DNA from 2 places in the Ramlibacter sp. MAHUQ-53 genome. Region 2 is predicted to be linked to the other one. Evidence: predicted binding sites of a transcription regulator. Region 2 holds the regulator's gene; the other holds the start of a gene.
The links. The regulator NrdR, encoded in region 2, represses ribonucleotide reductase genes. The targets are predictions, from matches to a motif close to CACNANATNTNGTG.

Region 1 (3,395 bases), on a different contig from region 2:
CAGTAGGCGTAGTAGCAGACGGCTTCCATCGACTTGTCGGCGAAGTCCACCGCCTCCTGCGAGGCGTAGGGGATACGCAGCTCGTACAGCGCGTCCTGGAAGGCCATGATGCCCATGCCCACCGGGCGGTGGCGCAGGTTGGAGTCACGCGCCTTCTTGACGGCGTAGTAGTTGATGTCGATCACGTTATCGAGCATGCGCATGGCCACGGAGACCGTGCGCTTGAGCTTGTCGTGGTCGATGGCGCCGTCCTTGAGGTGCTGGCGCAGGTTGATCGAGCCCAGGTTGCAGACGGCGGTCTCGGTGTCGCTGGTGTTCAGGGTGATCTCGGTGCACAGGTTGGACGAGTGCACCACGCCCACGTGCTGCTGCGGCGAGCGCACGTTGCAGGCGTCCTTGAACGTGATCCAGGGGTGGCCGGTCTCGAACAGCATGGTGAGCATCTTGCGCCACAGGTCGGCGGCCTGGACGGTCTTGCTCGGCTTGATCTCGCCGCGGCGGGCCTTCTCTTCGTAGGCGACGTAGGCCTTCTCGAACTCGGCGCCGTACAGGTCGTGCAGGTCCGGGCAGGTGGAGGGGGAGAACAGGGTCCACTCGCCCTTTTCCATGACGCGGCGCATGAACAGGTCGGGGATCCAGTTGGCCGTGTTCATGTCGTGGGTGCGGCGGCGGTCGTCACCCGTGTTCTTGCGCAGCTCGAGGAATTCCTCGATGTCCAGGTGCCAGGTCTCCAGGTAAGTGCAGACCGCACCCTTGCGCTTGCCGCCCTGGTTCACCGCCACGGCGGTGTCGTTGACGACCTTCAGGAAGGGGACCACGCCCTGCGACTCGCCGTTGGTGCCCTTGATGTGGGAGCCCAGGGCGCGCACGCGGGTCCAGTCGTTGCCCAGGCCGCCGGCGAACTTGGACAGCAGGGCGTTTTCCTTGATGGACTCGTAGATGCCGTCCAGGTCGTCCGGCACCGTGGTCAGGTAGCAGGAGGACAGCTGCGAGCGCAGCGTGCCGCTGTTGAACAGCGTCGGCGTGGACGACATGAAGTCGAAGCTGGAGAGGACTTCGTAGAACTCGATGGCGCGGGCTTCGCGGTCGATTTCGTTGAGGGCCAGGCCCATGGCGACGCGCATGAAGAAGGCCTGCGGCAGCTCGATGCGGGTCTTGCGCACGTGCAGGAAGTAGCGGTCGTACAGGGTCTGCAGGCCCAGGTAGTCGAACTGCTGGTCACGCTCGGCCTTCAGGGCGGCGCCCAGGCGGGCCAGGTCGTACTGCAGCAGCTCGGGATTGAGCAGCTCGCTGTCCACGCCCTTCTTGATGAAGGTGGGGAAGTAGTCGGCGTAGCTGGCGGCGGCCTCGGCGGGGGTGACGTCGCGGCCCAGGACCTCCTTGAAGATCGTGTGCAGCAGCAGGCGCGCGGTGGCGTAGGTGTAGTCCGGGTCCTTCTCGATCTTGGTGCGGGCGGCCAGGATGGAGGCCTTGTAGACCTCGTCCATCGGCACGCCGTCGTACAGGTTGCGCAGCGTCTCGGCGACGATGGGCTCGGCCTTCACGTCGGCGCCCAGGTTGGCGCAGGCGCTCTCGATCAGGGCCTTGAGCTGGGCGACATCCAGGGGGATGCGCTGGCCGCCGTCGGTGACATGCAGCTGGGGCTCGGCCGGCTTGGCGGCCTCGGGCTGCTTGGCGGCGCGCTCCTGGGCGCGGCGCTCGCGATACAGCACGTAGGCGCGGGCGATCTCGTGGTGGCCGCCGCGCATCAGGCCGAGTTCGACCTGGTCCTGCACGTCCTCGATGTGGAAGGTGCCGCCGCCCGGGCGCGAGCGCAGCAGGGCGCGCACCACGGCCTGGGTCAGGCCGTCGACGGTCTCACGCACGCTGGCAGAGGCGGCGCCCTGGGTGCCGTGCACCGCCAGGAAGGCCTTCATCAGCGCGATCGCGATCTTGTCCGGCGCGAAGGGCACGACCGCGCCGTTGCGTCGGATGATCTGGTAGTTGGCCAGGCCCTGGCCGGCGGCGCCGGCTTGGGACGCGGCGCCCGACGAGGCAGCGGCGCCGGTGAAGGCTTGTGCGGAGGGGGTGCTCAGGGCAGTTTGCATGGGACCTCGTGTGGTGTGTCTTCTCGTGTGTTTTGGATGGGCGCAAAGCGCACGCGCTGGGATTCGCCGGGGGTTGCGCGGTAGTGCCCGCTCACCTTTTGTGGTCGGAATTCGGCGATTCCGTGTCAACAACGCAGGCACTATATCTAGGGCCTGAGTGTATCGCAAGGCACCACATGTAGTGTTCTTGCCATTGACGAGAATTTCGCGCGCGACCTCGCGGCGGCGGCCTAGAACCTAGGGTGTGTCATCGGATTCCCTGGCCCGGGAACACGCTGAGTTCAGGAGGGCAGGGAGTCGCCGGCCCCGCCCAGGCTGCGGGCCAGCCGCGCCCAGTCGAAGCCGGGGCCCGGGTCGCGCTTGCGGCCGGGCGCGATGTGCTCGTGCCCGGCGATGTGGCGCACCGGGTAATGCTGCTGCAAGGCCGAGGCCAGGCTGGCGAGGGCCTCGTACTGCGCGGGCTCGAAGGGGTCGCCCTCCAGGCCCTCGAGCTCGATGCCGATCGAGTCGTCGTTGCAGTTGCCGCGCCCGCGCCACTGCGAGGCGCCGGCATGCCAGGCCCGCGCGTCGCAGCTGACGAACTGCCACAGCGCGCCGTCGCGTCGGATATAGAAATGCGCGGAGACCTGCAGCCCGCGGATCCCCTGGAAGTAGGGGTGGGCGTCCCAGTCCAGGGTGTTCGTGAACAGGCGCTGCACCTCGTCGCCACCGTACTGCCCGGGCGGCAGGCTGATGGAGTGGATCACCAGCAGGTCGATGCAGGCGCCGGCGGGGCGCGCGCCGAAGTTGGGCGAATCCAGCCGGCGCGCGAAGCGGTACCAGCCACCCTGGAACAGGGGCGCGGCGGGGGCTTCCCTCATGCGCGGTCGTCCGCCGCGTCGTCGGGGCCGGGCGTGGCGATGCCCAGGCGCGCGATGCGGTAGCGGATCTGGCGCAGGCTCAGGCCCAGGCGTTGCGCCGCGGCGGTGCGGTTGAAGCCGCTCTCGCGCAGGGCCCGCACCAGGATCTCGCGCTCGCGCTCGTCAAGCCAGGCCTGCAGGTCGGAGGGCAGGCCGGCGGCGGGGACGGCCTGCGCACCGGCGGCGGCCGCGGCGGGCAGGGGCGCCGGCGCGCTCACCGCGGGCTCGGCTTCGAGCGACAGGTCCAGTCCATCGCTCAGGGCCACGGCCCGGTGCAGCATGTTCTCCAGCTCGCGCACGTTGCCCGTGAGCGGCAGCGACTGCAGTTGCGCCAGCAGCCCGGGCGTCAGCGGCGGCACTGGCGTGCCGGCGTCCTGGGCGATGCGCGCGAGCAGCGCGGCGCACAGGG
Region 2 (3,395 bases):
CCAGAGGACATCGACGGCGCAGACGGCGCTGGCCTCGCAGCGCACGAGCGCGCACGTGGTGGTGTCGCCGGACTGGCCCAGGTGGGCCTTGAGGGCGTCGAGCCAGGCTCGCAGGCTGTCGGCGGCGAAGGTGGTGCCCGCGATGTCGCTGCTCACGCAGGCCGGCTTCTCGAGGCTGGCGCCGAGGTCGTAGGCACCCGTGGCGGCGGAGGCCCGGTCGGCGCGCAGGATGTCGAGCAGGTGCTGAGCCATCACCACGCCCTGGGTGCGCTGCAAGCTGCTCACGTTGCCCTGGAGGCTGCGCGCCTGGAGCGCGGCCAGGCCCAGCATGCCGATGCTCAGGACCAGCACCGCGACGAGCACCTCGATGAGGCTGGCGCCGCGGTGCGCCCGGGTCCGGGGGCGGGAGGGGCGTACGGGCAGGTGCCTCATGGCCCCGGACAGGTCCCCTGGATGCCGGCGACGCGCTCGACGACGACGCGGCCGGTCTGCTGCATCACGAGCTGGCGGGCCCGTGCATCGTTGCCCAGGCCCGGGTCCGCGCTGCACACCCTCAGCGTGCCGTTGGCGCGCGCCCCGCCGGAGGGGACGAAGGTGACGCGATCGGTCAGGGTGCCGTTGCCCCGCACACGCAGGTCGGCATCGAGCGGGGAGACCTGGTAGGTGAGGGTCTCGGTGCCGCTGCGCGAGCCGTTGCCGTCGGCGTCGATGAAGGTGATCCAGCCGCTGCCCCAGTGGCGCTTGGCATCGGTGTCGCAGGTGGACTGGTCCTGGCTGCGGCATACGGTGACACGCCGGCCCAGGCGCACGGCCAGCGCGCGCGCCTGCATCAGGCTGCCCGTGAGCTCGCTGGTGGCGGACGACAGGCGCGCCGCGGCGAGCTGGGTGCGGAAGGAGGGGGCGGCGAGGGCGCCGAGGACGGCCAGGATCGCGATGGCGACGAGGGACTCGACGAGCGTCACGCCGCGCGTGGAGCGCAGGGCGCCGGCGCGTGGGGCTCGGGCGGTCGCAGTCGTGGACATGCCGCGACTATGCGAGGCGCCCTTCCGGGCTCACAGGGTGTGCCGACGAATGCAGGCGACGGCCGGGCGGCCGGGCCCGTCGCGGGCTTATCTGCGGACTTCGTCGACGAGGGTCTTGAACTCGTCGATGTCCTCGAAGCTGCGGTAGACGCTGGCGAAGCGCACGTACGCCACCTTGTCCAGCTTCTTGAGTTCTCGCATCACCAGCTCGCCGATGCGCGAGGAGGGGATCTCGCGCACGCCGAGGTTCAGGAGCTTTTCCTCGATGCGCTCGATCGCGGAGTCGACCTGCTCGGTGCTCACCGGCCGCTTGCGCAGGGCGAGGTTGAGGGAGTCGAGCAGCTTGGCCCGCTGGTACTCGATGCGCCGGCCGTCCTTCTTGACGACGGCCGGGAACGAGACGTCAGGCCGCTCGTAGGTGGTGAAGCGCTTCTCGCAATGGGCGCACTGGCGGCGCCGGCGCACGATGTCGCCGTCTTCGGCGACACGCGTTTCCACCACCTGGGTGTCGGCGTTGCCGCAGAAGGGGCATTTCATCGTGCCGCTGCCGCTTTAGCCGTAGACCGGGAAGCGGCGGGTCAGGGCGTTGACCTTCTCGCGCACCGCGGCGATGTTGGCCGGATCGCGCGGGTTGTCCAGCACGTCGGCGATCAGGTTAGCCGTGATGCGGGCTTCTTCTTCCTTGAAGCCACGGGTGGTCATGGCCGGGGTGCCGATGCGCACGCCGCTGGTCACGAACGGCTTCTCGGGGTCGTTCGGGATGGCGTTCTTGTTGATGGTCATGTGGGCGTCGCCCAGCACGGCCTCGGCTTCCTTGCCGGTGATGCCCTTGGCGCGCAGGTCGACCAGCATCACGTGGCTCTCGGTGCGGCCGCTGATGATGCGCAGGCCACGCTGGGTCAGGGTCTCGGCGACGACCTGGGCGTTCTTCACGACCTGCTGCTGGTAGGCCTTGAATTCGGGCGTCAGGGCTTCCTTGAAGGCCACCGCCTTGGCGGCGATCACATGCATCAGCGGGCCGCCCTGCAGGCCGGGGAAGATGGCGGAGTTGATCGCCTTCTCGTGCTCGGCCTTCATCAGGATGATGCCGCCGCGGGGGCCGCGCAGGCTCTTGTGGGTGGTGGAGGTCACCACGTCGGCGAAGGGCACCGGGTTGGGGTACACGCCCGCGGCGATCAGGCCGGCGTAGTGGGCCATGTCCACCATGAAGATGGCGCCGACTTCCTTGGCGATCTTGGCGAAGCGCTCGAAATCGATGCGCAGGGCGTAGGCGGAGGCGCCGGCCACGATCAGCTTGGGCTTGTGCTCGCGGGCCTTGGCTTCCATCGCGTCGTAGTCGATCTCTTCCTTCTCGTTCAGGCCGTAGGAGACGACGTTGAACCACTTGCCCGACATGTTCAGGGGCATGCCGTGGGTCAGGTGGCCGCCTTCGGCCAGGCTCATGCCCATGATGGTGTCGCCGGGCTTGAGGAAGGCCAGGAACACGGCCTCGTTGGCGGAGGCGCCGCAGTGCGGCTGCACGTTGGCGGCATCGGCGCCGAACAGCTGCTTGACGCGGTCGATCGCCAGTTGCTCGGCGATGTCCACGTACTCGCAGCCGCCGTAGTAGCGCTTGCCGGGGTAGCCCTCGGCGTACTTGTTGGTCAGCTGGGTGCCCTGGGCCGCCATGACGGCGGGGGAGGCGTAGTTCTCGCTGGCGATCAGCTCGATGTGCTCTTCCTGCCGACGGTTTTCGGCCTGGATCGCGGCGAACAGTTCAGGATCGGTTTGCTCGATGAGGGTATTGCGGTGGTACACGGCGGCAGTCCTTCGGTCTTTTCAGACGGTGGTCCCTGATGTCGAACAAGCGTCGAACAAGGGCTGCCCAGGCGAACGGCGGATCACCGGCACGGCCGGCGGTACGCTCCCCCGTGGTGTCCCACGTCGGCGCGTGCCGCCTGCTCGAGGCGGACGCGCCTATCGCCAGTCGCGTACGGGCGTAAGTGTATCCGAGGCCCGGGGGGCTTCAGGACAGGGCGAGGGCGGCGACGCGCGCCGGCCCGGTCTCGGGCTTGTTGGCGCGCAGGCCGGTGGGGGCGGAGTGCGGCACGTTCTGGCCGGCCGCGACCTGCTTGAGGCGCTGGTGCTCGGCCAGCACCTTGTCGGCGTAGCCGTTGTCGTCCTCGACGTTGGCGGCGCCCACGTAGTAGCGCAGGCCCGCCTCGAGCGAGCCGGCGCGCTGGATGCACTCCTGCAGCACCTTCACGCCCACGCGCAGGTTGGACACCGGGTCGAAGGCGGCGAGCTTGCCGCCGAACAGGCTGTACTTGTCGCTGTGGACCTTGGTCATCACCTGCATCAGCCCCTGGGCGCCCACCGGGCTCTGGGCGAACG

Region 1: a site for NrdR is predicted at 2,258-2,271, ahead of ACT80S_RS13355 (ribonucleoside-diphosphate reductase subunit alpha). Genes of this name have one in related genera too.

Annotation. Positions count from the first base shown of each region.
Region 1 covers NZ_JBQWTS010000008.1:111,854-115,248, forward strand. Annotated here, with positions in the region: gene ACT80S_RS13355 (ribonucleoside-diphosphate reductase subunit alpha) at 1-2,087, opposite strand, end outside; gene ampD (1,6-anhydro-N-acetylmuramyl-L-alanine amidase AmpD) at 2,369-2,947, opposite strand; gene ACT80S_RS13365 (sigma-54-dependent transcriptional regulator) at 2,944-3,395, opposite strand, start outside.
Region 2 covers NZ_JBQWTS010000001.1:306,961-310,355, reverse strand. Annotated here, with positions in the region: gene pilV (type IV pilus modification protein PilV) at 1-432, opposite strand, end outside; gene ACT80S_RS01370 (GspH/FimT family pseudopilin) at 429-1,022, opposite strand; gene nrdR (transcriptional regulator NrdR) at 1,110-1,559, opposite strand; gene glyA (serine hydroxymethyltransferase) at 1,575-2,819, opposite strand; ZMP/ZTP riboswitch at 2,878-3,002, opposite strand; gene ACT80S_RS01355 (lytic transglycosylase domain-containing protein) at 3,028-3,395, opposite strand, start outside.